4 regions of the Xanthomonas sp. 10-10 genome follow, and region 4 is predicted to be linked to each of the others. Evidence: predicted binding sites of a transcription regulator. Region 4 holds the regulator's gene; each other region holds the start of a gene.
The links. Region 4 encodes FliA, which starts transcription of late flagellar genes. Its sites were predicted from a motif close to TAAAGTTTNNCNNNCNNNGGCCGATAA; they were not measured.

Region 1: a site for FliA is predicted at 3,633-3,659, ahead of VZ068_RS09005 (methyl-accepting chemotaxis protein). Genes of this name have one in related genera too.
Region 2: a site for FliA is predicted at 1,032-1,058, ahead of VZ068_RS14170 (STAS domain-containing protein). Genes of this name have one in related genera too.
Region 3: a site for FliA is predicted at 2,785-2,811, ahead of VZ068_RS02400 (HD-GYP domain-containing protein). Genes of this name have one in related genera too.

Annotation. Positions count from the first base shown of each region.
Region 1 is NZ_CP144460.1:2,110,678-2,117,870, forward strand. It holds gene VZ068_RS09000 (methyl-accepting chemotaxis protein) at 1-1,125, shown strand, start outside; gene VZ068_RS09005 (methyl-accepting chemotaxis protein) at 1,403-3,514, opposite strand; gene VZ068_RS09010 (PAS domain-containing protein) at 4,526-7,193, shown strand, end outside.
Region 2 is NZ_CP144460.1:3,358,851-3,366,043, reverse strand. It holds gene VZ068_RS14175 (chemotaxis protein CheA) at 1-574, opposite strand, end outside; gene VZ068_RS14170 (STAS domain-containing protein) at 593-922, opposite strand; gene mfd (transcription-repair coupling factor) at 1,372-4,842, opposite strand; gene VZ068_RS14160 (GNAT family N-acetyltransferase) at 5,515-6,057, opposite strand; gene rlmJ (23S rRNA (adenine(2030)-N(6))-methyltransferase RlmJ) at 6,439-7,193, opposite strand, start outside.
Region 3 is NZ_CP144460.1:557,315-564,507, reverse strand. It holds gene VZ068_RS02410 (transporter) at 1-355, opposite strand, end outside; gene VZ068_RS02405 (MarR family transcriptional regulator) at 494-1,024, opposite strand; gene VZ068_RS02400 (HD-GYP domain-containing protein) at 1,466-2,722, opposite strand; gene VZ068_RS02395 (MFS transporter) at 2,873-4,183, opposite strand; gene VZ068_RS02390 (gamma carbonic anhydrase family protein) at 5,078-5,623, shown strand; gene VZ068_RS02385 (YkgJ family cysteine cluster protein) at 5,645-5,911, opposite strand; gene ilvD (dihydroxy-acid dehydratase) at 6,319-7,193, shown strand, end outside.
Region 4 is NZ_CP144460.1:2,443,492-2,450,684, reverse strand. It holds gene flhF (flagellar biosynthesis protein FlhF) at 1-1,140, shown strand, start outside; gene VZ068_RS10335 (MinD/ParA family protein) at 1,127-2,011, shown strand; gene VZ068_RS10330 (RNA polymerase sigma factor FliA) at 2,008-2,775, shown strand; gene cheY (chemotaxis response regulator CheY) at 2,811-3,203, shown strand; gene VZ068_RS10320 (protein phosphatase CheZ) at 3,203-3,829, shown strand; gene VZ068_RS10315 (chemotaxis protein CheA) at 3,832-5,484, shown strand; gene VZ068_RS10310 (nuclear transport factor 2 family protein) at 5,762-6,133, opposite strand; gene VZ068_RS10305 (nuclear transport factor 2 family protein) at 6,206-6,595, opposite strand; gene VZ068_RS10300 (AraC family transcriptional regulator) at 6,747-7,193, shown strand, end outside.

The DNA of each region.
Region 1 (7,193 bases), 330 kb from region 4:
ATGAGCGTGATCGCGGGTGACCCGATCAATCCGAACAACGAGTTCTGGTGGTCGCAGCAGTTCCGCCATCTGCTCGGCTTCGAGTCCGAGCAGGACTTTCCCAACGTGCTCGATAGCTGGGCGTCACGGCTGCACCCGCAAGACAAGGAGCGTTCTCTGAACGCCTTCGCGGCGCACTTGAACGACCGTAGTGGCCGCACCAACTTCGATATCGAGTACCGCCTGCAGCTCAAGAACGGCCAGTACCGCTGGTTCCGCGCACGCGGCCTGACCAAGCGCGCCGTCGATGGCACGCCGTTGCGCGCGGTTGGAGCATTGATGGACGTGGAAGCCGGACGTCAGCTGGGCGAGGTGGCAAACACGCTCAGCAGTGCGGCAGGCGATATCGTGCGCAGCAACGATGACCTGTCGCGGCGCACGGAGCAGCAGGCGTCTGCCCTCGAGGAGACTGCAAGTTCCATGGAGGAGATGACCAGCATCGTTCGCAAGAATGCCGAAGGTGCGCGTCAGGCCAACTCGCTGGCGAGCAAGGCCGCAGAGACAGCATTGCATGGCGGTGAGCTGGTCAATGGTGTCGTCAGCACCATGGCGGCGATCCAGGCATCGTCGCGGAAGATCGGCGAAATCATCACCGTCATCGACGGGATCGCGTTCCAGACCAATATCCTTGCCCTGAACGCGGCCGTGGAAGCGGCGCGGGCGGGCGAGCAGGGACGTGGTTTTGCGGTCGTTGCATCCGAGGTGCGCAGCCTCGCGCAGCGCTGCACCATGGCTGCCAAGGAGATTCGCGATCTGATCGCCGATTCGGGTGCGAAGGTGGGGCAGGGCGCGGAGCAGGTCAACGTGGCGGGCAAGGCCATGGAAGAACTGCTTTCCTCGGTGCGGCAGGTCAACGACATCATGAGCGGCATTGCGGCGGCCAGTCACGAGCAGAGCGCCGGCATCGAGCAGATCAATCAAACCATCTCGCAGATGGATGCAGCGACGCAACAGAATTCCGCTCTTGTTGACACCATGGCATCGTCGGCCCGTGCACTTGAGGATCAGGCGACCGCTTTGGTGGAAAGTGTTGCAAGTAGCTCACGCAGCGCCACCGGCAAGACGAAGCTCGCATTGGCTGCATAACGCATGCAGCCAGTCCGCCGCCCTGCGACTTGGTGACGCCGGACGCAGGGCGGTGCGCTGAAAGCCGGAATGCATTCGGCGGTTTTTTAAGCTCGGCCTGAAAAAGCGCCCGCTCCATACCGATCGCCTGGGATGTTTCATCCAGCAGGAGCGATGCCAATGCGCGATCCCGTCGCGACTGAGACTCTCTGGATTTTCCATCGGAAAGAGCTGGGTCAGGTGCATTTTATGAATGAACCTGATCCTGTTCCCACTCATCCCATGATGGCTCACGCACTCACATCATCGTCGCCTTGACCTTGAACACGTCCACTGCGCGGGTCAGTTGCACGGAATGGTCTTCCAGCGCACGCGCGGCGGTGCTTGCGGCTTCGACCAGGCGCACGTTTTGCTGGGTGGTTTCGTCCATCTGGGCGATGGTCTGATTGACCTGTTCGATGCCGCCGGCCTGTTCCAGCGAGGCGGCGGAGATCTGGCCCATGATGTCGGTGACGTGCTGCACGCTGGTGACGACTTCGCCCATGGTGGTGCCGGCCTTGTGCACCAGGGCCGAGCCATCGGCCACGCGCTGTACCGAATCGTCGATCAGGCGTTTGATTTCCTTGGCGGCATCGGATGAGCGATGCGAGAGGGTACGTACTTCGGAGGCGACGACGGCAAAGCCTCGGCCTTGTTCGCCGGCGCGTGCGGCCTCGACCGCTGCATTCAACGCCAGAATATTGGTCTGGAAAGCGATACCGTCGATGACCGAGATGATGTCGGCGATACGCCTGGACGATGCTTCGATCCCGGACATGGTATCGATCACCTGGCCGACCACATCGCGTCCTTCCGATGCGATGGCGGCGGCGCCGCGTGCGAGCTGGTTGGCGCGGCCAGCGTGCTCGGCGTTCTGCTTGACAGTGGAGGTCAGCTCTTCCATCGAGGCTGCGGTTTCTTCGAGATTGGCGGCTTGTTGTTCGCTGCGGCGCGCCAGTTCCTGATTGCCGCTGGCGATGTCCTCGGCAGCAAATCCGATGCTGTTGGAGGTCGTTTGTATCTGGCTGACGATGTCTGTCAGGCGATGCACGGTGCTGTTGGCATCGTCGCGCATGGCGGCGAACACGCCATGGAAGTTGCCGGACATGCGCACGGTCAGGTCGCCGTCGGCGATGGCGCGCAGCAGCTCGGAGAACTTGGCCAGGTTGCTGTCGGCGGTGGCCATCATGGTGTTGAGGTTGTCCACCATCAGGCGGAAATCATGTTCGAACTTTTCGGGTTGACCGCGCAGCGCGAAGTCGCCAGCACATGCGGCCTGGGTCAGTGCGTGGATTTGTGCGTTGATGGCGCGCAGGTTCTGCTTGACCTGCTGCATGGTGGTGGTGATGGCAGCTTTTTCGCCGGGGTAGTGTTCGATTTCCGGAGTCAGGTCACCGATTGCATAGCGTCCCATGACCTCGGTCATGCGCAACTGGGTCTGCACATGCGCGTGCACCAGCGCGTTGGTGTCCTGCACCATGTGCGCGTACTCGCCAGGAAATTGCTGCGCGTCGGTGCGATAGCTGATCTGGCCGGCGTCGTGACGCGCCGCCATGGTGCGTTGCGCCGATATGACATCGCGCAGGCGGCGCTGCATCTGCTGCATGGCACGCAATAGCTGGCCGGATTCGTCCTTGCCTGCCGTGGTATCGGCCGTGCCGAGGTCGCCTGCGCTGATGCGCTCGGCCAGTTGCAATGACAGACGCAAGGGTAGTACGACGCTGCGGGTGAGCAGCAAGGCAATCGCTGCACCCAGCAGCAGTGCGATGACGGTGGAGATCACCATCAGCATGGCGAAGCCACGTGCGGTGGCGACGGCCTGCGTGGCGGCTTGGCGGTTCTTGTGCTCTTGCAGATCGATGAAGGCGTTGATGCTGGCCAGCCAATCAATGAAGGCCGGGCGTGCTTCCTGCAGCAAGCGTTGTTCGGCATGCGGCCGGTCCGACGCGTCGCGCAATGCGCGCACCTGTGCGATCAATGGCAGGGTGCGCTGCTCGATGGATTTGATCTGTTGCAGGATTGTTTTTTCCTGCGCGTCTGTCGAGGCGGCGATCATGTCGTCGAGCGGCTGGGCGGAGCGGGCATAATCGGCGGCCAGCTTGTCGATCGATTGCTCCGCAGTGCGGCGGTCAGCCGGCGCATCCATCAGCACGACATCGCGCAAGGCGATTGCGCGGTCATGCACACTGCCACGGAAATTGATTGCGTACCGTTGCTTGACGCTGTTGACTTCATTGATGGCGGTCAATTGCCGGTCGATGCTGCGCACGCGCTGGATGCCCACCACGGTAAGGATCACCATCAGGATGATGATCGCGAGAAAGCCGAGGGACAGGCGTTGGCCAATGCGCAGGTCGGAGAGGGTGTGCATAAGAGGAGATCGGTGATCCGGAGGGCGGGGGGAATCCCGGCATGGGCAGGGATGCGGGACAGCAGGGAGGCCTCCGACAGGGCTGCGTTGCTACCCCAATCGTGTATCGCCTCGTCCGTTAGCGACCTCATCCACTGGAACTGTACGCACCGCGCATCCGGCATTCAGGCGCCGTTGGATCGCGCTGCGGATGCGCATGCATGGGATCGAGCGGGCGACGTTGGACGTGCGCAGCAAGATGGCGAACGGGGCCCTGCAGGGCGCCGATGCAGTGGCGGCGGCGACGCAGGCATGGTTTGCGGTAGTTCCTGCGGTACGTGTCGCGTGCATATTTGATATACGCGTCCTGATTTCCAGCACAGCGGCGCGATGTGCCTGTCGGCACGCACCCCGGGCGGCGGCGCGGCCGTTGCTGGTCCAGCGAGTCGTCGCGAACATGCTGCTTCCGTTGGCTTCGGCGCTTGAGAGCTCCATGGCGGACTCACGCCATGTCCCGTAGCGGTGGGCGGGCAAGGGCCCCGCAGCCGGGCGCCGATCAGCGGCTCTCCCATGACGCACCTGGGGCGGTCAAGCATGCCAAGGACAACCGACACCTTCCGATCTTGAAGGCGCCGAGGAAACGTCGCGAGCAATGGACGGGTGAGGTGCACTAGGGACTTGAGGGCGCCACGCAGGCAATCCGCACGGCGGACAGGCCCGCCGCGCGGCGCGGGCTGGCAGTCGCGCACCACGTCGCCCTCGGCTAACCCACGTCCTCACACGCGGCGCAGTACCGTGGCGCCATGGCAGCGAGTGGCTGTATGGACGCCGCCTGCCGCGCGTTGGATGATGACAGTGGTGTGGGCGGTCGATCGTGCTTCCTGGCGATGCGCCGCGCGGTCTCGGGCTCTTTAATAACGGTTTGGCACAGATGCACGGATGGGTGAACAATCATCAGGGCGTAGACGGTGCGGCGACACACTTGCCTTGTGCAGGCGACCTGCATGGCGTGGCCGTGCGGATGCGCGCGGCATGATCGCTGCATTTCCGTATGGCGACAGCGCCATGGCGCAGGCGGTACGTGCATACGACTGGTCTGGCACGCCGTTGGGGCCGAGCGAGCAGTGGCCGTCACCGTTGCGCAACGCGGTCAGCCTGATGCTCACCTCGCCAGAGAGCATGTACGTGGTGTGGGGCGAAGCGCTGACGTTTTTCTACAACGATGCGTATGCGCCTATCCTCGGGCCGCGTCAGCCGTATGCACTGGGCGCGCCGCTGCGCGAGCTGTGGGCCGATGCCTGGGAGGCGGTGCGTGCGCCGATCGAGGCGGCGTTTGCCGGGGACGCCTCGCGCTTTGAGGAAGTGCCGATCGCCATGAACCGCTACGGTGTGCCGGAAGACACCTGGTGGACGTTCTCGTTTTCGCCGATCTATCTGGACGATGGCAGTATCGGCGGCGCGTTCTGCGTGACCAACGAGGTGACTGCGCGCAAGCTGGCGCAGACGCGGTTGGCCGACGAGCATGAGCGCTTGATCCGCTTGTTCGAGCAGGCGCCGATGTTCATGGCGTTTTTGAGCGGGCCGCAGCATCGCGTCGAGTTTGCCAACCCCTGTTATTCGCGCCTGATCGGACACCGCGACGTGATCGGGCGTCCGCTCGCCGAAGCGTTGCCGGATGCGCTGGAGCAGGGTCACTTGCGCCATCTGGATGAGGTGTATCGCTCCGGGCGCGCGTACACGGCCAACGCGCTGGTGTACGACGTCCAGGCAGTGCCGGGTGGGCCGACCGAGCGACATCTGCTGGATCTGGTGTATCAACCGATTGCCGGCGCCGACGGCACGGTGTCCGGTATCTTCGTGCAAGGCTTGGACATCACCGATCGCATCAGCCTGGAACGCGCCGTGCGCGAGGCGGAGGTGCGCAACCGGCAGATCCTCGATAGCGTCATGGATTACGCGATCATCGCCACCGACATGCGCGGCCGGGTAACCTCGTGGAACGAAGGTGCGCGCCGCATACTGGGCTGGACCGAGGCCGAGATGCTCGGGCAATCGCTGGAGCGCACGTTTACTCCGGAAGATGTGGCCAATCACCAGATTCTCATCGAAGCCGCTGCAGCGCTGGAAAGCGGCAGCGGCATGGACGAGCGCTGGCATATGCGCAAATCCGGCGAGCGGTTCTGGGCCAATGGGTCGCTGATGGTGCTGCGCGAAGAAACCGGCGCGGCGATCGGCTTTGTCAAAGTGCTGCGCGACCGCACCGCCGAGCGCCTGGCCAGCGAGGCCTTGATCAAAAGCGAGCGCCGGCTGGACGCCTTGGTACGCGCGTCGTCGCAAGCGATCTTTTCCGCCACTGCGAGCTGGAGTGCGTTGCGCCTGCATGCGGGCGACGGCTTGCTGGACGATGGTCGTCCGGCAAATGCGCACTGGCAGCAGGAATGGATTCATCCGGACGATCGTGCGCCGTTGCTGGAAGCGATCGATACTGCGATCGGCGACAAGGCTGCCCTGGAGCTGGAGCTGCGCGTGCTCGACAGACAGCAGCGGGTGCGCTGGACGCTGTTGCGTGCAGTGCCGTTGCTGGATGCGCAGGGCGGGATCGAGGAGTGGTTCGGCACCGCCTCGGACGTCAGCGACCGACGCGCGGCCGAAGAGCAACTGCGCTTGCTGACCGAGACCCTGGAAGAACGCGTGCGCGAGCGGAGTGCGGCGTTGCTGCTGGCCGAAGAAAAACTGCGCCAGAGTCAAAAGATGGAGGCGGTCGGGCAGCTCACCGGTGGCCTGGCGCACGACTTCAACAATCTGCTGACCTCCATCACAGTGGGGCTGGAGCTGCTGCAGGCACGCGTGGAGCAGGGCAAGTACGACCGGCTGGAACGCTATGTGGAAATGGCGCAGACAAGCGCCGCGCGCGCTACCGCGTTGACGCAACGCCTGCTGGCATTTTCGCGCCGGCAGACGCTGGCCCCCAGTGCCCTGGAAGTGGACGCCCTGGTGCACGGCATGCGCGAGATTATCTCGCGGACACTGGGGCCATCGATCACCTTGCAGGTGACGCCGGCGCCGCAGCCGTGGAAGGTGCTGGTGGACGCGCCGCAGCTGGAGAACGCGCTGCTCAATCTGTGCATCAATGCGCGCGATGCCATGCCCGACGGCGGCGAACTTACCATCAGCCTGCACAACCGCTCGCTGGATTCGGCTGCGGCGCTGCCGCTGGATCTGCCGCCTGGCGATTACGTCTGCCTGAGCGTGCAGGACACCGGCACCGGCATGACCGACGAGGTCATGTCCAAGGTGTTCGAGCCGTTTTTCACCACCAAACCGATCGGGCAGGGCACCGGTCTGGGATTGTCGATGATCTACGGGTTTACCCGGCAGTCCGGCGGCCATGTGCGTATCGATTCGGAAGTGGGCGTGGGCACCACCATGGCGCTGTATCTGCCGCGGTTCACTGGCGCGCATGCGCAGGACCATGCCGTGGCAGCACCGGAACAGCTGCAGTGCGCCGACGTACGCAGTTGCACCGTGTTGCTGGTGGAGGATGAAATCGCGATCCGTACCCTGATTTCCGAGGTGCTCACCGAGGCCGGTTATCACGTCATCGAAGCGGCCGAAGGTAGCGTCGCGGTGGAGCGCTTGCGCTCGCTGGAGCCGATCGATGTGTTGGTCACCGATGTCGGCCTGACCGGCGGCTTGAACG
Region 2 (7,193 bases), 920 kb from region 4:
GGCTGTAGTCGGTACCGATCGATTCCACCGAGCCCAGGCCACGCAGATTGCGGATCAGCTTGAGCGGCGAGTTGCCGAAGCGCAGGGCATCGGCGAAGAGTTTGAGCGAGATGCGCCAGTAACCGCTCTGTTTTTCGGGCGTACTGTGCTGGATGGCGGCGGCGGTGACGCCGCAGGCGCTGCCTTGCAGGTAGGTCTGCAATTGCGCCAGCAGCGGTTCGGCTTCGGCAGCCAGCGCATCGGCATCGGCATGGCTGGGGTCGGCGGCGGTCTCCACCAACGCGTGGATATGATCGCAGCACACCAGCAGCAGCCCGATCAGTTCCGAGCTCAACACGAGCGCGTCCTCGCGCACCAGATCGAGCACGCTTTCCACCACATGGGTAAAGCCGACCAGCTGCGGCAGATCGAACAAACCGCCCGACCCCTTGATGGTGTGCGCGGCGCGGAAGATCGCATTGACCGCATCCGGCGAGGAGGCGCCACGCTCGGCTTCGAGCAGGTGCCGTTCCATGTCTTCGAGCAGGTCCCGGCTCTCGGCCAGGAAGGTCTGCATCAGTTGGTTCATGTCCATGCGCGCGTCACCAGTCCGTTAGTGAATGTGTTCGCCGAGGCCGGCAACCGCATGCGGATACAGCGCTTCGAGCAGGCCGAGCAGTTCGATCACATCGACTACCGCACGGCTGGAATCGGTCAGCGAAAATGGCCGTCCATCGGCCTGGATCGCCTGCTTGGTGGCCAGCAACAATTGCAGGCCGGTGGTGTCGATTTCGCTCACCGCCGCCAGATCCAGATGCACGCCACCCGGATGCGCCAACGCCGGCTGCAACAGCGGCTTGAGTTCGGCAGCGCGGCGAATGGTCATCTCGCCCTCAAGGGCAAGCGTCAGCGGCGCGGGCAGGTCGGGAGATGGAGTGTTCATTGGTGCCTCAAGCGATGGCGCACGTTGGGTGCGATGACGCGGGGGAGAAGGGCGCGGTGACATGGAACTGCGTATGGGTCTGCACGCAGGGTCATGCCGGTCTATGCAGGTATCGGCGCCTCGCTGGAATATTTAGGACAAATTCAGCCGAATGACGGAAATGCGAAATCATCGGCAGTTTTTGAATTAACTGCTCAGCTTTGTCGCAACCAGACTCATAAGGCGTTTGTCCCGGACAGTCCCCTGGACAAGGCACGCGTGTCTAGACGCACGGCAGGGCAGTGCACTTAGCAAGGGCAAGGGTTGCGAGCCCGTTGCGGGTGATGCAGATGGGCGCGATATCGGAACAGGCGCGCGCGCACGTCATGCAAACGGTGGCGCTTGCCGGCCTGCATGGTGCCCGGTGTTGTTGAGTCTGTTTGCAACGCCGTCAAACGCAGCGTTGCGCTTCAGCCCGGTGCCAGCGCAGCCATCAAACCGCGTGCGGCATTGAACCGATCCGCTCCTTCGGGCAGCGGCAGCTTGATGCGCAGTTTGTCCGGGCCATCCATGGTGTAGAGCTTGGGCTGCTTCTGGATCATCTGGATGATGGTCATCGGGTCGATCGACGGCTTGGCCTCGAACACCAGACGCCCGCCATTTTCGCCAAGATCCAGCTTGCGGATACCCAGCGCGTTGGCCTGCAGCTTGAGCTCGGCAATGGCGAACAGGTGCTTGACCGGGTCGGGCAGCAAGCCGAAGCGGTCGATCATCTCCACCTGCAATTCGCGCAACGCATCGGGGTCGCGCGCACTGGAAATGCGCTTGTACAACGTCAGCCGCGTATGCACGTCGGGCAGGTAATCCTCGGGAATCAGCGAGGCCACGTGCAGCTCCACCTCGGCGCCACGCGCCTCTTCGCCGGCATCCAGGTCGGGCAGCTTGCCCTGGCGGATGCTGCGTACCGCGCGCTCCAGCAGCTCGGTGTACAGGCTGAAACCGACCTCGGCCATCTGGCCGCTCTGGTCTTCGCCGAGCAATTCGCCGGCGCCGCGGATTTCAAGATCGTGCGTGGCCAGCGTAAAGCCCGCGCCCAGCTCGTCCATCGAGGCGATGGCTTCCAGGCGTTTTTCCGCATCGGAGGTCATCGAGCGCCGGTCCGGCACCACCAGGTACGCATAGGCGCGGTGATGCGAACGGCCGACGCGGCCGCGCAGCTGATGCAACTGCGCAAGACCGAAGCGGTCGGCGCGGTTGATGATGATGGTGTTGGCATTGGGGATGTCGATGCCCGATTCGATGATCGTGGTCGACAACAGCACGTTGAAGCGCTGCTTCTGGAAATCCAGCATCACCCGTTCCAGCTCGCGTTCGGGCATCTGCCCGTGCGCGATACCGATGCGCGCCTCCGGCACCAGTTCGGACAACTCGCGCTGCATGCGTACGATGCTTTCCACATCGTTGTGCAGGAAGTACAGCTGCCCGCCGCGGCTCAGCTCGCGCTGGAATGCCTCGCGCAGCAGGGTGTTGTCCCAGGCGGTGATAAAGGTCTGCACTGCCAGCCGGTTCGGCGGCGGGGTGGCGATGATGGAGAGATCGCGCAAGCCGGCCATGGCCATATTGAGCGTGCGCGGGATGGGCGTTGCGGTGAGCGTGAGCAGATGCACGTTGGCGCGCATCGCCTTGAGCGCTTCTTTTTGCCGCACACCGAAGCGTTGTTCCTCGTCGACCACCACCAGGCCCAGATCCTTGAACTTCACATCGGGCTGCAACAAGCGGTGCGTGCCGATGATGACGTCGATGTCGCCGCTGGCGACCTTCTCCAGCTCGGCCTTGATTTCCTTGGTGCTCTTGAAGCGCGACAGCACTTCCACCTTCATCGGGTAGTCGGCGAAGCGGTCGCGGAAATTGCGGTAATGCTGTTCGGCCAGCAAGGTGGTCGGCACCAAGACGGCGACCTGCTTGCCGGCGCTGGCGGCGGCAAAGGCGGCGCGCACGGCCACTTCGGTCTTGCCGAAGCCGACATCGCCGCAGACCACGCGGTCCATCGGCTGGCTGCTGCCCAGGTCGCGCAGCGTCGCATCGATGGCCGCCAGCTGGTCGGCGGTTTCCTCGAACGGAAAGCCGGCCGCGAACGGCTCGTACATCGCCCGGTCCACCTGCAAGGCCAGACCGGCGCGCGCGCGGCGGCGGGCCTGGATTTCCAGTAACTCGGCTGCCACGTCGCGGACCTTTTCGGCGGCCTTGCGCTTGGCCTTGGTCCATTGCTCGCCGCCCAGCGAATGCAGCGGCGCGGTTTCGGCCGAGGCACCGGAATAGCGGCTGATCAGGTGCAGCTGCGCCACCGGCACGTAGAGCCGGTCGCCCTTGGCGTATTCGATTTCCAGGAACTCGCCGGGCATGCCGCCGGCGTCGAGCACGATCAGCCCGCGGTAGCGGCCCACACCGTGATCTTCGTGCACGATCGGCGCGCCTTCGGACAGTTCGCCCAGGTCGCGGATGATCGCTTCCGGCTCACGCCCGACCCGGCGCGTGCGGCGCGGCTGGTTGGCCCGCTCGGGAAACAGCTGGCGCTCGGTCAGCACCGCAATCTGCGGTTCGTCCAGCGCAAAGCCGTCTTCCAGCGCTGCCACGGTGATGCCGAAACGCAGTTTGGGCGCCGCCAGGAAAGCCGGCACATCGGTCACGACATCCGGTTTGAGCTGGGCGGCGGCCAGCACTTCCATCAGCGCTTCGCGGCGGCCGGCCGAATCGGCGGCAACCAGCACACGGCCCGGGTAATGGCCAAGGAACGACGCCAGCGCCTGGCCGGCCGGCGCGTCCTTTGCGGCAACCGGCAGCGGCGGCAACGGTTGCTCGCCGAGCGCGGCGGCCTCGTCGATGCGCGCGTGGTCGCTGGCCCACACCTCGATACGCGCCAGCTTGTTGAGCCGCTCGCGCAATGCGTCTGGCGATTGATACAGCTCGTCCGGCGGCAGCAGCGGGCGTTCCACATCGTGGCGGCGCTGCTCGTAGCGATTCTGCGCCTGCGCCCAGAACGCATCGGCTGCGTTGGACACGCCGGTGGCAACCAGCGGCAACACGCGCTTGTCCAGATAATCGAACAAGGTGGCGGTCTTGCTGAAGAACATCGGCAGGTAATACTCGACGCCCGACGGCGCCAGGCCCGATTTCAGATCCTGATACAGCGCGCTGCGGCGGGTATCCACGTCGAAACGTTCGCGCAGGCAGGCCAGCACCCGCTCGATGCTGGCATCGTCCATCGGCACTTCGCGGCCGGGCAGCAGTTTGACGGCATCGACCTTGTCCAGCGAGCGCTGCGATTCGGGGTCGAAGACGCGGATCGAGTCGATATCCTCGTCCAGCAGCTCCACCCGCAACGGCGTGGATTCACCCATCGGAAACACATCGAGCAAGCCGCCGCGCACGGCAAAATCGCCCGGGTCCATCACCTGCGGCACGTTGCGGTAACCGGCGCTTTCCAGTCGGCGTTTTTCCGCATCCAGATCCAGCCGCTGCCCGACCTTCAGATCGAAACTGCCGCCGACGATGTAGCTCAGCGGTGCCAGCTGCTGCATCAGCGTCTGCACCGGCACGATCACCACGCCACGGGTCAGGCCGGGCAGGCGGTGCAGGGCGGCCAGGCGCTGGCTGATGATTTCCGGGTGCGGGCTGAACTGGTCGTAGGGCAGGGTCTCCCAATCGGGGAACGGCACTACCGGCAGCGTCGCATGCTCGCCGAGCAAGGCATGCAGATCCGCCTCGATCTGATGCGCGCTCTGGTTGTCGCGTGCGATCACCAGCAGCGGACCGGTATGCGCCTCGGCGGCCCGCGCGATCGACCAGGCCAGCGCAGTCGGCGAAGACGGAGCGCGCCAATAGGCGCGGAGCTGGCCGGACTTGGGCAGCGGCGGAGAGGGGAAAGTGGTTGGCGACGGCATCAGCCGGCGATTTTATCAGAGCGACCGCTGCGGCCGGTCCATCCGGCGTGAAACCCGGCCCCGGCCGCCTGCGCGCAAGCGCGCCGCAGAGCCCCGCCTTACGTATCGACATGCTTGTACCGGGCAACCCCTGGCAAGCAACCGGTTGGACCAGATGCAGGCGGGAGCGCAGTCGAAAGCCTAGTCAAAATCCCGGTCGGTCGAGAGCGCGGTGCCCTCACCGCTTGCGGGACACGCCGCAAGTACGTCCCTGTAGGCTCGGTGGCGGCATCCATGCCGCCACACGGTCCCGCAAGCGGCGAGGGCACCGCACCAGACAGTTGGTCGGCGGTTTTCTTGAAGGCGTGTTGTTCGGCCTGCGGTGGCAGGCGGGACGTTTTCAGGTTGCGCGTTAAAAAGCCTGTCTGTTGCTCGGCTTGCGGTGGGAAGGTGGTGGGAAGCCGGTCGACGCACACGGATCCAACCAGCGCATGTCATGCCTTGCTCTTAAATTAGGCACACCGACCATCTCGACGGGTCCTTGCCCGCCCACCGTCGCGTAAGAGCCTCCATGGACGGATTCACGGCGTGTCCTGCGATGGTGGGCGGGCAAGGGCCCGGCAGCCAAGCCGCAGATCAACCGCTCCAAGCCGCTTCACGAATCCCAAATCCCGAATCCCCAATCCCAGCCCCTCAGGCATCCAGCTCGAGCACCATGCGCACCAGCTCCGGCGAATCCGGATGCGCCTGCGGCTTGAAGCCCAGCGATTCGGCCAGCTGCAGCATCGGCACGTTGCTTTGCAGCACGTCGCCAAACAGGCAGTCCAGATACTTGCGGCGCGCCCACTTCACCAGTTTGCGCATCAATTGCCGGCCCAGGCCCTGGCCGGCGACGAAGCTGCTGACCAGGATGGTGTATTCGGCCTGGCGGGTGCCGGGCACCAGCGCCGCACGCGCCACTGCGCCCACCAGGGCTTCGCCCGGGGGCAACTGCTCGGCGGCGACCAGCACGATCTCGGTCTTGGGATTGGGATGGGTCAGGCGCTGCACCATCTCCGGGGTGATTTCGGCGGAGGAGCGCACGAAGCGCGCGCGGATTTCCTCCGGTCCCAGCAGGCTGAAAGCCCCCTGCAGCGGCGGGCCGTCCTCGGGACGGATCGGGCGGAGCAGAAGGGTGCGGCCATTGGGCAGGCTGAAGTTTTCATGCCAGGGGGGCATGCGATTGCGAATGGCCATGACCGGTGTTCCTTAAAGATCGGAAGATTCTGGCACCAGCCCGGCGCGCAACCGTGAATGAATCCGGTGCGCCGCAGAGGGCCAACAGGGGGTGGCAGTGCTTCCCACGCAACTGTAACGAGCCGAGCCGTGAGCCAGTCGTGAGAGTGTCGGGACAGGCGCTGGCCCGGTGCGGTCAATCCACGTCCGGGCGGCGACGCGGCAACCGGCGATTCTGCGCGCCATCCCGGCGGCCGGGCGATCAGTCCGGAACAGCCCGCGCTGGCATGCAGCGCATGCCGCGAGTCGGCACCAGGGGCCTGGCGTGGTGACAGTCAGCGGCCTGCCGACGCATGCCGTCCCGCTGCGGCCGCCACGGCCACGGCGACGGCTGGCGGCGGATCAGGCGTCCTGCCGCAGCCACTCCAGCCGGGTCGAGGCGCCGGGTTCGCCCAGGTGCTTCTTCAGCACCGGCAAGGCCGGCGCCAGCACCTGGTCGAACTGCCAGGGCGCGTTGACGATCAACAGCCCGCTGCCGGTCAGGCGCAGCGGCGAGTCGTCCGGGCGTACCTGCAGCTCGGCCACCAGCACCGACTTGGCCGGCAGCGTGGCGGCCTTGCGCATGAACGGCTGCAGACTGCGGCGCAGCTTGATCGGGTACCAGACCATGCAGATCGCCTGCGGCCAGCGTGCCAGTGCCTCGCGCACGCTGTGGATGATCTGCTGGTACTCGGCTTCCTGCGACTCGTAGGGCGGGTCGATCAGCACCAGCCCACGGCCGATCCTGGCGTCGCCGGCACGCGGCGGCAAAAACGCGCGGATGGCGGCATAGCCATCGCCGGCATGCACGCGCACGCGGCTGTCCTTGGCGAACAGGCCCTTGAGCGCCTGAGCCTCGTCCGGCTGCAACTCGCAGAACGCCATGCGGTCCTGTTCGCGCAGGGCCTGGGCGGCCAGCAGCGGCGAGCCGGGGTAATGATTGAGCTGGATGCCGGCCGTGGGGCGCGCCGGCTTCTGTCCGGGCGTGGCGGGGCGGGCAACGCTCTGGTTGTCGGCCTGCACGGCGCGCAGGTAGCGTTCGACCACTTCAGGCAAGGTGGATTCGGCCATCAGTCGCATCACGCCGTCATCGGCCTCGTTGGTCTTGCGGCTTTCTT
Region 3 (7,193 bases), 1.9 Mb from region 4:
CGAACAATTGATAGGGCGTGACGTAAGCGACCTGGGTCAACAGCAGCGTCGAGTCGATGCGTGGGTTGTCGAACACCGGTACATCGTCGCCACGCGCGTCCTTCACCGAATCCAACGCGGTCTGTCGCAGGTAGGTGACTACCGCCCAACCGGGCGTGGTGCGGGTAAAGCCGTCCAGAAAACTCGTCCCGCCGGTGTTGAGGCCGTTGGTCAACGCCATGCTCTGCGGCACGCCCTGCGCAAGCGCCGCCGCGTTCGCAAGCAGCCCCACGATGCCGAGCGCCGCACGCACCCGCCACCCTGCCCCCCGTACAGCTACGCCACGCACCATCGATGATCGAATCACTGCGCACATCTCCAGCGTTGGAAGGAAACAGCGGGGCGTGCCACCTGGCACGCGATCAGGCAGGGGCGATCCCCGCGCTGCGTACGGCACGTGCCATCAAGACATTGCTGAGATCACGCTGCGCGGCAGAGCGCCGCCACAGGGGGCTTACGGCGTATCGAGCCGATCCAGGCGATCGAGCGCGCGCAGCAGCGGCGCCTCGCTGGTGCCGAGCACCGCACTGAGCTGCTGTTCCATGCGCAACACCTCGGCTTCGGCATCGGTCAGCAGGGTGACGCCGGCCGGGGTCAACGACAGATGCTGCATGCGCCGGTCCTGACGCCCGCGCACCTGCCGCAGCAGACGGCGCTTGACCAGCCGCGCCACCACGATGGCCAGGTTCGGTGGCGAGACATGCAGCACGTCGCCGATCTGGCGCTGGTTGATGCCCGGGTTGCCATCCACCAGCATCAACAAGGAAAAATCGACCGGCTTCAGATCGAAGGCGGCAACGCATTCCTGAAACATCCGCCGCACCAGCAGCTCGGTGCGAGTGATGCGGTAGCCCAGCAGTCGCAGCAGACGCGCCTGGTCCACTGCGGTGATGGCATCGGGCAACGGTGCGGCAGTGGCAGTAGCGGGCATGACGGTTCTCGCGACAAAGGCGGCGGGCGGAGCGGTACGCGCCATGCGCCCGATCCGCAACGCCGATCCCCGGCGTGCAACGCATTGTAGACGCGGCCAGGCCTGGCGATGTGGACACGCAGGCTGTCGGCGCATGCCGGGACCAGGCGCGTGCGCATGTCGACACCGCGCCGTCCTTGCACGCCCGCGCCCGACAGCGATACAGCGCTGCGGTGTGCGGGGGGCGGCGGTGATCCAGGCACGAGGTGGACATGAGATCCGGTCGGCAAGTGATTGCGTTTCGGAATAGTTATGGATCATAACTACATTGCCAAGCTGCAGCGCAGCATGGTCGCGCTCGCTAGCGGGCGGGTGCCGGTCGGGTGTGGGGGCAAGTGCAGGGCGCAGCCAGGCCAGCGGTGGCTGCCGTGGGGTTGGTGCCGCAGCGTTGTGTCGAGGTCATCGCTGCCCGCGCTGCGCATGCAGCGCACGGCAAGGCCGCCCTGCGCGGCGCGCTTACGGCAGCCAGAGTTTCTCGAGATCGCGGAAGCCCCAGTCGGTCGGGCTTTCCATCTGCGCGATACGGTCCTGGCAATCGGGCCGCGACAGGTCGATGTCCTGCACCAGCACGTGGCTGCGCAGCTTGGCCGAATAGAACACGCGCACCTTGGGCTTGAGCAACGCGTCCGGGGTCTGTTCGATCACCACGGCCAGCTTCTGCGATTCCAGCCGCACCAGCGAGCCGACCGGATAGATGCCCAGCCGGCGCACGAACGCCTGAAAGATCGCCGGGTCGAAGTGACCCTTCCAGGAAGCCATCTGCTTGAGCGATTCGGCCGGGTCCCAGCCGCGTTTGTAGGGGCGGTCGGAACTGATGGCGTCGTACACATCGCACACCGCGCCCATCCGCGACATCAGCGAGATCTCTTGCCCGACCAGGCGATTGGGGTACCCGCTGCCGTCCATCTTTTCGTGATGATGCAGCGCGATTTCCAGCACCACCGCATTCTGCACGCCGCCGGCCACCAGCAGGCGATGCCCATCCAGCGGATGCTGGCGCATCACCTCCATTTCTTCACTGGTGAGCCGGCCGGGCTTGTTGAGAATCTCCAGCGGCGTCACCGCCTTGCCCATGTCGTGCAGCAGGCCGCCCATCGCCGCTTCCACCACCTGCGCCTCGGGCAGGCCGAGTTGCCGCGCCAGTCCGCTCATCAGCCCGGCCACGGCCATCGAATGCAGATAGGTGTAGTCGTCGGCGGTCTTGAGCCGCGCCACGCTGATCAAGGCCTGCGGATGACGCAGCACCGAATCGTTGATGGCTTCCACCAACGGCATGGCGGCCTCGGTGTCGACAGTGCGCCCCAATCGCACGTCGCGAAACATCTCCTCCACCGTGTCGCGGCCGTCTTCGAAAATACGCCGCGCCCGCACCACTTCGGCTTCGATACCGACCTGCGCGGTGACGCTGTTGGTGCGCGCACTGCGCGCGGTGGGAGCCGGCTCCGCTGGTTCCGGTTCCGGCCCCGGCGTGGAGGGCGGCGGCGATGGCGCACCGTCCGCCTGCTGCTCGCCGACAGCCGCGCCGGTGTCCACATCCAGGCCGCGGGCGGTGTCGATCACCAGCTGCTCGATCCGGCTGCCATGGATCTTGTCCACGTCGTCGGAATCAACCAGGAACGATGTCTTCCAGAACGGGTGGTGCACCCACGCACCCAGCAGCTTGTAGACATACATGCCGGGACGGAGTTGGTCGGAGTCGATGGTTCTGAGCATGCCGGCGCTGGTCTGCACGATGTCCACGGAAGAGTCCGCCAAGGGCTTGGCGGTCTCCGGAGTTATCGGCACCGGTGGCGATTTCTTTGGTCTGCGGGCGCAACCGTAGCTGCCTCCCCGGCCGGCATCGGGCACCGCCAGCCAAGCCGTTCAGCGCTCCGGCAGGCGCATCGCCACGACCGCAGCAGCGGCAAACAACAGTGGTACGCCGCAGGCCAGATACAACATGGCCGGCGACCAACCGGCATCCAGCAGCACCCCGGCGCACAGCGGCGAGACGATGGCGCCAAGGCGCCCGATCCCGATCGACCAGCCCATGCCCGTGGAGCGCACGGCTGCGTTAAAGACCACCGGCGCCACCGCATACAGCCCACCCATGGCCGCCGTCAGGGCTGCGCCGGTCAGCAATGCGGTGGCAAATGCCCAGCTCAGCACGGTGCTGCTCAAACCGAATGCGGCCATCCCGACCGCCACCAGCACCAGTGCGCCGGCCGTGAGCCGCGACAGGCGCCCACGCAGGGCAAGCCAACTGAACAGCGTGCCGCCGACAATGCCGCCCAGATTCAACAGCACCCCGCCGGTGACGCCCTGCGCAGCCGACAGGCCGGCGGTGACCAGCAGCTTGGGGGTCCAGCTGAGCACAAAATAGAACCCGAACATCAGCAGGAAAAACGCCAGCGCGATCAGCAGCGATTGCCGCCGCAGCGCCCCCACGAACAAGGCCGCATACCCCTGCGCCTGTCCGTCCGCTTGCGCCGGTGGCAACGGCAACTGCGGCTGCGGCGGCATCCCCATGCGGGCCAGCACCGCATTGAAGCGCGCATGCGCATGGGGAGGCCGTCGGGCGATCAGGAATTCCAGCGATTCGGGCAAGAAGGCGAGCACCAGCGGCACGCAGAGCAGCGAACCGAGCGCACCGAGCCAGAACACCGATGGCCAGGACCAGTGTTGCAACAGCAGCGCTGCGATCGCTCCGCCAATCGTCGCCCCGACCGGGTAGCCGGTGGCCTGCAACACCGTCGCCGTGCTGCGCCAGCGTGCGGTGGAATATTCGGCCGCGGTCACCGCCACGCAGGCCAGCATCCCGCCGATCCCGACCCCGGTGAACGCCCGCAGCGCGCCCAGCTGCCACGCATTGCCTGCTGATGCGGATGCGCCCATGCCGACGGTCAGGATGGCCAGACACACCAGGATCAGCGCACGGCGACCGATGCGGTCTGCCAACGGCGCCAGCAACAGCGACCCCACTGCCATGCCGACCAGCCCGGCACTGAACAGCGCCCCCAGCAGCTTGCCCGACAACTGCCAGTCGGCCGACACATGCGGGGCGGTGAACGCCATCGCCATCACGTCAAAACCGTCGAGCATCGTCAGCAGCACGCACACTGCCACGGCCCTCCATTGGAACGGCGTCATGCGCTCCAGGACGAAGTGTGCGGACGTTGAGGTGCTTTGCAGCATTGGCGTAGCCTATGAGCGTGCTGATCTGGTGCAGCGTTGGCGCTCGTGCATTCCCGCTGCGGCAGGGGGACGCCGCGCAGGCGCAAGTGTGAAGACCTGCGCGTGTGCGGCGGACACGAGCGATACGCCGCAATGGCATGCACGCTAGGCCGATTGTCGGTACCGTTCAAGACCGATTACCGCAGTGTTGTGCGCTTATCGGATGCAGGCCCAATGGCCTTCGCTTGCGCAACGCTGCGTTCGGATGAGGTGTCTGCGTTGTCTGATGCGCCTCCAGACATGGCGCGCGCTTGGCGATCAGATCGGGCGGCTGCACCGCTCGTAGCTGCGTCGTTACCTCGCCAGCTGTTCGAAATCGTCCTCAACACGCGCGTGCGGCGCGTGCCCGGAGTGTCGCGCCATCTTGCGCAAGGCGCCATCCCGGCAGCCAGCATCGCGGCAACGCTCTATGCGGCTCAGGACGGCTGAGGAAACGTGGCTGACAGTCGCCGGGCAGGTGTGGACTGAGCGCTCAAAAGCGGGATACGAGTGGTGCATGCCGATTCCGGATAGCGGGCGCGCCCGCTCGTTGGTCGCGCAGCAGTACTGCAGGCGCTCCCGGTCGCGCATGCATCGTGGGCAGCTGCAGGGCCGCCTCTTTCGTCTGATCGCCGGATCTGCGGCATGCGCATGCAACAGCATTGCGCGTGACTTCAAATCGCGTCACTCACCTGCTGCGATAACCACAGCATCACCCAGCATGCATCGATACGCACCGCCCGCTACACCCATGACGCGCACCTGCGTCATCTGCATCCATCGCGCAGCACCGCCGCTGCCACAGCGACACGCACCGCACGGGTATCATCCACCGGTGTCCGCAGTTGGCGGCACGCTGACTTGCCGGAGAGTGCCGTGCCCCCGATTCGCCCCTTCCTGGACCACATCCCACAGCTGGGCGCACGCGTCTACGTCGACCCGGCCTGCACCATCATCGGCAAGGTCAGCCTGGGCGACGATGTATCGGTATGGCCGGGCACGGTGATCCGTGGCGACGTCAATCATGTGCAGATCGGCGCGCGCACCAATGTGCAGGACGGCACCATCATCCACGTCAGCCACCACAGCCCGTTCAACAAGGCCGGCTATCCGACCGTGATCGGCGCCGATGTCACCGTGGGCCACGGCACCATCCTGCATGCCTGCACCATCGAAGACCTGTGCCTGATCGGCATGGGCGCCTGCGTGCTGGATGGGGCCACCATCAGACGCTACGGATTTGTCGGTGCCGGTGCGGTGGTGGGCCCGGGCAAGGTGGTTGGCGAGGCGGAATTGTGGCTCGGCAATCCGGCCCGGCTGGCGCGTACGCTCAGCGACAAGGAAATCGAAAGCCTGCATTACTCCGCACAGCATTACGTGCGGCTCAAGGATCAGTATCTGGGCGGCACAGGCGGCGCCTGATCGTGGCGTGGGCAGGCGCCGTCAAGGCTGGGTCGCTTGCTCCAACGCAGCGAGCATGCGCAAGGCCTGCTCGCGCGAGTTACCGCACATCTCCATGGACGGCCGCAGGCTGCCGCAGACCGCAGGGCGCTGCGGCGACCCGAACAACCGGCAGCCCAACTGCGCGTCCAGCTGCACGCACGCCACCCCGGCCGGCTTGCCGTTGGGCATGCCGGGAATTGGCGAGCTGATCGAGGGCGCGATGCAGCACGCGGCACAGCCGGTGCGGCACGACATGGTAGCGGTCATGTGCGCAGTTTAGAGCGGCCAGCAGCGCGTAGCGAGCGAGCGTCCGGTGGATCTGGTCGAGGCACGCGAGGACCGCAGTCCGCGTAATCGACAACGTTGCCGCGGGGCGGGCGCACCCGCCTGACGGTGAGCGCAGTCGTTGCGGTGGCTGCTCCCGCACCGGCATGCCGGTGCGCAGCCTGGAAAGCGAGGGTGTCGCTTCGCATCGATGAACCGCTCGGCTGGTCGCATGCCTGCGTGGCCGCGCGCGCGCATCGCGTCCGTGCCCGCCTGGCGCCACGCTCCTGCCTGGCAGCTGCGTGCTACCGTGACCGATCACCAGAACCCGCCGTGACGGTTGCAGCAGCAACAGTCGCGACGCGCTCTAATTGCCAGCCACCGCTCGCTGATCAGTCGTCGACATCGCCATGCCCGAATACCGTTCCAAGACCTCCACCCACGGCCGCAACATGGCTGGCGCGCGCGCACTCTGGCGCGCCACCGGCATGCGCGATGGCGACTTCCACAAACCCATCATCGCCATCGCCAATTCCTTCACCCAGTTCGTGCCCGGGCATGTGCACCTGAAGGATCTCGGCCAGCTGGTCGCGCGCGAGATCGAACGCGTCGGCGGCGTGGCCAAGGAGTTCGACACCATCGCCGTGGACGACGGCATCGCGATGGGTCACGACGGCATGCTGTATTCGCTGCCCAGCCGCGAGATCATCGCCGACTCGGTCGAGTACATGGTCAATGCGCATTGCGCCGACGCGCTGGTATGCATTTCAAATTGCGACAAGATCACCCCGGGCATGTTGATGGCCGCACTGCGGCTCAACATCCCCACCGTGTTCGTCTCCGGCGGGCCGATGGAAGCCGGCAAGACCAAGTTGTCCGAGCATAAACTCGACCTGATCGACGCGATGGTGATCGCCGCTGACGACAGCGCCTCCGACGAAAAGGTGGCCGAGTTCGAACGCAGTGCCTGCCCCACCTGCGGCTCGTGCTCGGGCATGTTCACCGCCAACTCGATGAATTGCCTGACCGAAGCGCTGGGCCTGTCGCTGCCGGGCAACGGCACCGTGGTGGCCACGCACGCCGACCGCGAACAGCTGTTCCTGCGCGCCGGACGCGTGGCGGTGGAACTATGCCATCGCTGGTACGGCGGCGAAGACCCTACCGCCCTGCCACGCGGCATCGCCACCTTCGAAGCCTTCGAGAATGCGATGACGCTGGACATCGCCATGGGCGGCTCGACCAACACCATCCTGCATCTGCTCGCCGCCGCCCAGGAAGGCGAGGT
Region 4 (7,193 bases):
CAGGCCGCTCCGCTGCAGGCGCCGACCCCGGTCGTTGCCGCAGCAGTCGCCGCCCCGGCCTACGCCGCGCACGGGCAGGACGACGATGGATTCGACGACGAAGCCGACTTCGACCTGGACGACGCGCTGCCGCAGATCCTGCCGCCGGCAGCACTGCCGCCGATCGTGGTCGCCCCGCCCGCCCCCGCCGCACTGGCCGCAGTGCCGGTGGCCGCCGCGCCGGCCCCGCAGAACGATGAAGAACTCAAGCAGCTGCGCGGCGAACTGGCGCTGATGCGGCAGATGATCGAGCGCGAAATGAACCGCCTGACCGACGAGCGCCTGCGTGGCTCGCCGGTGCGCGCGCAGGCCCTGGAGCTGATGGACGACTACGGCTTCGACGCCGGCCTGATACGCGACGTGGCACTGCAGATTCCGGCCGATACCGAATTGCACCGCGGCCGCGGGCTGATGCTGGGGCTGCTGTCCAAGCGCCTGCCGGTGGCCCCGGTCGACCCGCTGGAACGCGGCGGCGTGATCGCCCTGGTCGGCCCGACCGGCGCCGGCAAGACCACCACCATCGCCAAGCTGGCGCAGCGCTTCGCCGCCCAGCACGCCCCGCGCGACGTCGCCCTGGTCACCACCGACACCTTGCGCGTCGGTGGCCGCGAGCAGCTGCACAGCTACGGCCGCCAGCTCGGTATCGCCGTGCACGAGGCCGACAGCGCCGAAAGCCTGCTCGAGCTGCTGGACCGCCTGCGCGACTACAAGCTGGTGCTGATCGATACCGCCGGCATGGGCCAGCGCGACCGCGCCCTGGCCGCCCAGCTGAACTGGCTGCGCGCCGCCCAGCAGGTGACTTCGCTGATGGTGCTGCCCGCCAACTCCCATTTCGCCGACCTCGACGAGGTCGTGCGCCGCTTCGCCCACGCCAAGCCCCAAGGCGTGGTGCTGACCAAACTCGACGAGACCGGCCGCTTCGGCAGCGCCTTGTCGGTGGTGGTCGACCACCAAATGCCCATCACCTGGGTGACTGACGGACAGCGGGTCCCCGACGACCTGCACCGCGCCAATGCCGCCAGTCTCGTTCTTCGCCTTGAAGATTTGCGGCGCGCTGCCGATAAGCCCTGTACTCCGGAGCACAACCATGCAGTCGCGTGAATACGCCAAGCTGACCAACGCCTTCCCCCTGTCGGCGACCCGTCCCGAGCCCCTGGGCCCGGTGCGCACCATTGCCGTGACCGGCGGCAAGGGCGGCGTGGGGAAAACCAACATCTCCGCCAACCTGGCGGTGGCCCTTGCCGACATGGGCAAGCGCACCCTGCTGCTGGACGCCGACCTGGGCCTGGCCAACCTGGATGTGGTCCTGGGCCTGTCGCCCAAGTACACCCTGGCCGACCTGATCGCCGGCCGCTGCACCCTGGATGAAGTGATCATCGAAGGCCCCGGCGGCGTGCTGGTGGTGCCGGCCGCCTCCGGTCGCCGCCACATGGCCGAACTGGCCCCGGCCCAGCACATCGGCCTGGTCAACGTGTTCTCCGAACTGGAACGCGACCTGGACGTGATGGTCATCGACACCGCCGCCGGCATCACCGACAGCGTGCTGACCTTCTGCCAGGCCGCCCAGGACACCGTGGTGGTGGTCTGCGACGAACCGGCCTCGATCACCGACGCCTACGCGCTGATCAAGGTGCTCTCGCGCGAACGCGGCGTGGACCGCCTGCAGATCATCGCCAACATGGTGCGCGACCCCAACGAAGGCCGCCTGCTGTACGACAAGCTCTCCCGCGTCTGCGAAAAGTTCCTCGGCGACGTGTCGCTGAACTATCTCGGCCACGTCCCGCAGGACGACTGGTTGCGCCTGTCGGTGCAGCGTCAGCAGCCGGTCATCAAGGCCTACCCCGCCAGTCCGTCGGCGCAGGCCATCGCCGAAATCGCACGCCGTACCTCGCGCTGGCAGGCTCCCACCGTGCCGCGCGGCAACGTCGAGTTCTTTGTCGAACGCATCATTCAACGGGGAGTGGCCGCATGAGCACCGCTACCGCAACCACGGCCAGCGCGCAGTACCGCGCCGTGCAGCGCAACAACGCCAACGACGTGGTGACCCAGCACGCCGACCTGGTCCGCCGCATCGCCCACCATCTGGCCGCGCGCCTGCCGGCCAGCGTGGAAGTGGACGACCTGATCCAGGCCGGCATGATCGGCCTGATCGAGGCCTCGCGCAGCTACGACTCCGAACAGGGCGCCTCGTTCGAAACCTATGCTTCGATCCGCATCCGCGGCTCGATGATCGACGAGATCCGCCGTGGCGACTGGGTACCGCGTTCGGTGCACCGCCGTGCCCGCGACGCCGCTGCGGCGGTGCGCAAGATCGAGCAGAACACCGGCCGCGCCGCCGCCGCCACCGAGGTGGCCGCCGCGATGGAAATGCCGCTGCCCGACTACCTGCGCCTGATGGAAGATGCCGCACGCGGCCAGGTGCTGAGCCTGGAATCGCGCATCGAGGATCACGGCGAGCTGGACACCACCGCCAAGGGTGGCCCCAATCCGCAACAGATGATGGAGCGTGGCGAATTCGGCCGCGAGCTGGGCAAGGCCATCGGCCAGTTGCCCGAGCGCGAGCAGCTGGTGCTGTCGCTGTACTACGAACAGGAATTGAACCTGAAGGAAATCGGCGCCGTGCTCGGTGTCAGCGAGTCGCGCGTCTGCCAGATCCATGGCCAGGCCGTGGTGCGTTTGCGCGGCCGCCTCAAAGTCTTCGAACTGGCCGATGCCGGTGTCGAAATTGACGACTAATTTTTTCGCGTATTTTTTAGCGTTAGGAGCTTGATGTGAACAAGAACATGCGGATCCTGATCGTGGACGACTTCTCGACGATGCGACGTATCGTCAAGAATCTGTTGGCGGATCTCGGCTTCACCAATACCGCAGAGGCCGAAGACGGCAACAGCGCACTGGCTGCGTTGCGCGCGGGCCCGTTCGATTTCGTGGTGACGGACTGGAACATGCCCGGCATGACCGGCATCGACCTGCTGCGCAACATCCGCGCCGACGCCAAGCTCAAGCACCTGCCGGTGATGATGGTGACCGCCGAAGCCAAGCGCGAGCAGATCATCGAAGCGGCGCAGTGCGGCGTGAACGGCTACATCATCAAGCCGTTCACCGCGCAGACGCTGGAAGAAAAGCTGGGCAAGGTGTTCGAACGTCTGGCGGCGACCGCCTGATGAACGCCACCGTGGAAACCGATGCCGAACGTGCCGCGTTGATCGAGCGCCTGCAGAACGCGCTCGATGCACTGGAAAGCGGTGACCAGGTCGCCTGGCGTCGCGAGGTCGATCACCTCGCCGCCCTGCGCACACGCCCGATGATGCAGAGCCTGAGCCGGCTCGCGCGCGAACTCGGCCAGGCGCTGGGCGAGTTGCCCACGGTGCCCGAGGAAGCCGGCGAACTGGACGATGCCTGCTCGCGCCTGGACCACGTGGTGGAAATGACCGAAAAGGCCAGCCATCGCACGCTGGACCTGGTGGAAGAATGCCGCGTGCTGGCCAACCAGCTGCGCGACGGTGGGCTCAATGAAGACCAGGGCGCGCTGCTGGAAAAGATGCGCCACAACCTGACCGAGCTGTCGCTGGCGCAGAGCTATCAGGACCTCAGCGGGCAGATCATCCGCCGCGTGGCCGGGATCGTGCGCCGCGTGCATGAAGGTTTCGGTGCCTTGGGCCTGCCGCCCAAGAACACCGAGCCGAAGAAAGACGACGGCGGTCTGGCCGGCCCTGCAATCAAGGGCCTGGACCGTCACGCGGTGTCGCAGGACGACGCCGACGATTTGCTGTCCGGATTGGGGTTGTAACCATGAGTGCTGTTCCAGACGATATTGCTGCCGATTTCATCGTCGAGGCCCAGGAAATCCTGGACCGCCTCGGCGAACAGCTGGTGTCGCTGGAACAGGCGCCAGACGAAGCCGACCAGCTCAATGCAGTGTTCCGCGGTTTCCACACGCTCAAGGGCGGCGCCGGCTTCCTGGCGATCAAACCCATGGTGGAGCTGTGCCACGCCGCTGAAGAAACCCTCGGCATGGCGCGCTCGGGCCAGGCGGTGCTGCAGGCGCATCACTTCGATGCCGCGCAGCAGTCGCTGGACTATCTGCAGGCCATGCTGGATGCGATGGGCTCGGGGGAAACCGTACCGCACGCACCGGCGTCGCTGATTGCGCAGTTCGATGCCAAAAGCGGCCCGCCGGCGGTCAAGTCCGCTCCCAAGGCCGCCGCCGCTGCGCCCGCACACGACGACGCACATGGCGCTGCTGCGGCTGGCGCCAAGGCCGCGCCCAAGGCCGCAGCCAAGGGTGGCGATGCCGAGCAGACCGTGCGCGTGGACACCAAGCGCCTGGACGCCATCGTCAACCTGATCGGCGAACTGGTGCTGTCGCGCAACCGTCTCAAGACGCTGCGTACCCGCCTGCGCGACGAAGAACTCGACCGCGCGGTCAGCACGCTGGACATCGCCACCGCGCGCCTGCAGACCGCGGTCATGCGCACCCGCATGCAGCCGGTCAGCAAGGTATTCGCGCGCTTCCCCAAGGTGGCCCGCGATGTCGCGCGCACCTTGTCCAAGGAAGTGGAACTGGAGCTGATCGGCGCCGAAACCGAGCTCGATCGCAATCTGGTCGAAGCCCTGGCCGACCCGCTGGTGCACCTGGTGCGCAACGCGATCGACCACGGCATCGAATCGCCGGCCCTGCGCGAAGCCACCGGCAAGCCGCGCAGTGGTCATGTGCGCCTGTCCGCACAACAGGAAGGCGATTACGTCAGTATCGAAATCCAGGACGACGGCGCCGGCATCGACCCCGAGCGCCTGCGCGAAATCGCCCGCAACAAGGGCCTGATCGACGCCGAAGCCGCCGCCCGCCTGAGCACCGACGAGTGCCTGCATCTGATCTTCATGCCGGGCTTTTCGACCAAGGCCGAAGTCACCGACATCTCCGGCCGTGGCGTGGGCATGGACGTGGTGCAATCGCGCATCCGCGAACTCAGCGGGCAGATCCAGATCCAGTCCGAACTGGGGCGCGGCAGCCGTTTCATGATCCGCGTCCCGCTGACCCTGGCGATCCTGCCGACGCTATTGGTGCAAGCCGGCGAAGCCGTCTACGCCTTGCCGCTGGCGCGCGTGGTCGAAGTGCTGCACGCCCCGCAGACCTCGCTGGGCTGGTTCGACGGCCGCGCCGTGCTGGACCGCCGCTCGCATACCCTGCCCCTGATCGACCTGCGCCGCTGGCTGGGCGTGCCTGCCGAACAGCCGCCGCTGTTGACCGTGGTGCTGCTGCAGGCCGGCGAAACCCGCTTCGGCCTGGTGGTGGACCAGGTGCGCGGCCGCGAGGAAGTGGTGATCAAACCGCTGCCCCGCGCCCTGCGCGGCCTGCCCGGCTATGCCGGCGCCACCCTGATCGGCGATGGCCGGATGGCGCTGATCCTGGATGTGGATGGATTGCGCTCCAGCGATCATTGAGGTTGGGGATTCGGGATTGGGAGAATCGGGAATCGGGAAGACCATTCTGGCTGCCTGATCTAACGACAACGGCCGCGTACTGCGGCCGTTGTCGTTTCACTACCAGCATCGCTGTCGATCTATGTCGCTACGCGCGCAGGCATGGGCGCGATGGTTTGGCGACGGTCAGGCTGCCTTGGAAGTGAACCTGGAATCGTTATTTCGAAAGAGCATTCTCGCAGCCGTCTCCATTCACGGGGCGTCCCAGGCGTTGGCGGGTTGTGACGACGATTGCCTGCTAAAACAGTCCATTACTATTGGCGCGCACATCAGGCATCTGCATCATGCCGTCCCAGTGTTCGGCGAACCTATCACCCTCAAAACGATAGATGTCGATGAAGCGCCACTCCTTCCCCTCCATTTCGTAACGCGAATGGAGGATCACGACATCATCTTCGGACAGAACATGCTTGAACTGGATTTTCTGCTTCCGAACTCCCTGCGAAATTAGTCGCCTCACCAGCGCTTTGACACCGTCAGGACCATCCCCAATCGTCGGATTGTGCTGAATGAAGTTGGGCGTCATGCAATCGTCCATTGCCGATTCGTCCAGATCTCCGAAAATACGTTGATAAGCGCGTGTGGCGATCAACTTGTTCTTCTCGTTCATGGCAGAAACCTCTATCTGAGCTAGTCGTATGGATGAATTTGGAACACAAACCGATGCGCGCGGGAAGAATTCCTATTTGCCCCAAAACGCATCCTCTTGCTCCGGATCTGCAGAGAATAGCCAAACCTCCACGATTTTCCCTTCGACGATACGCAGTAGGTCGATACCACGTTGCAACAGCTTGAACCCCTCGCGTTGGCCGGAAAAATCGATTTCAACCGCGACAAGATCTCCATTAGCCAGATAGCTGTGTACTTTGGTAATGGCAAAGGTGCCCATTGATGCCTCCATCATGCCCCCGATCATGGCGCCAACTTCGGCAATCCCGTTCTTGGTGCCGGAAAATTGATGGTTGCCTGGCTGGTGCCACACAACAGCAGGGTGTACGAGGCTGCCGAACGCAGCTTGATCACCGGTCTGGATGGCCTGGATATAGGCGTTGGCAGTGGCGAGGTTTTGCATGTGGGAGTCCTTGTGAGTTGGGTTTTGGATAGGCCGTCGGGAGGCCCCGATCTGCTGGTGAGTGAAAATTTAAAGATAAATTCGTCCCATATCCCGATGAATTGGCGCGCTTTTATGATAAAAATCGGACATCTCAACATGCGGGTATGCCATGGCGCTCAAGGGATTGGATATCACGCACCTGGGCTACGCTCCTTCTGGTCGTGAACTTGACGTAGAGGTTCTACTCTTCGCCGACATCGTTCGACGTTCGCCCATTGAGAAGGTTAGAGCGACTCATCGCTATGACTTCCACATGCTTGTTCTGGTGACAGACGGAATCTGCCTGCAAATGGTCGACTTCGAACCGGTGCCTTGTGCTGCGGGCTCCGTCGTTGTCCTGAGGCCAGGCCAGGTGCACAGCTTTGGAGACCAAACGCATTGGAACGGTTGGCTGGTGTTCTTCCGCTCGGAATTCTTGCCGGCCATCTCCGATGTGCCGAGCAATCTCATGCCATTGCGCATGCTTGAACGCATGCCGGTCCATCGTGTCGTCTGCGAGGATGACTTCGCTCTGATGACAAACGCGGTCATGGCGATGGGCGAAGACGCAAAGTGC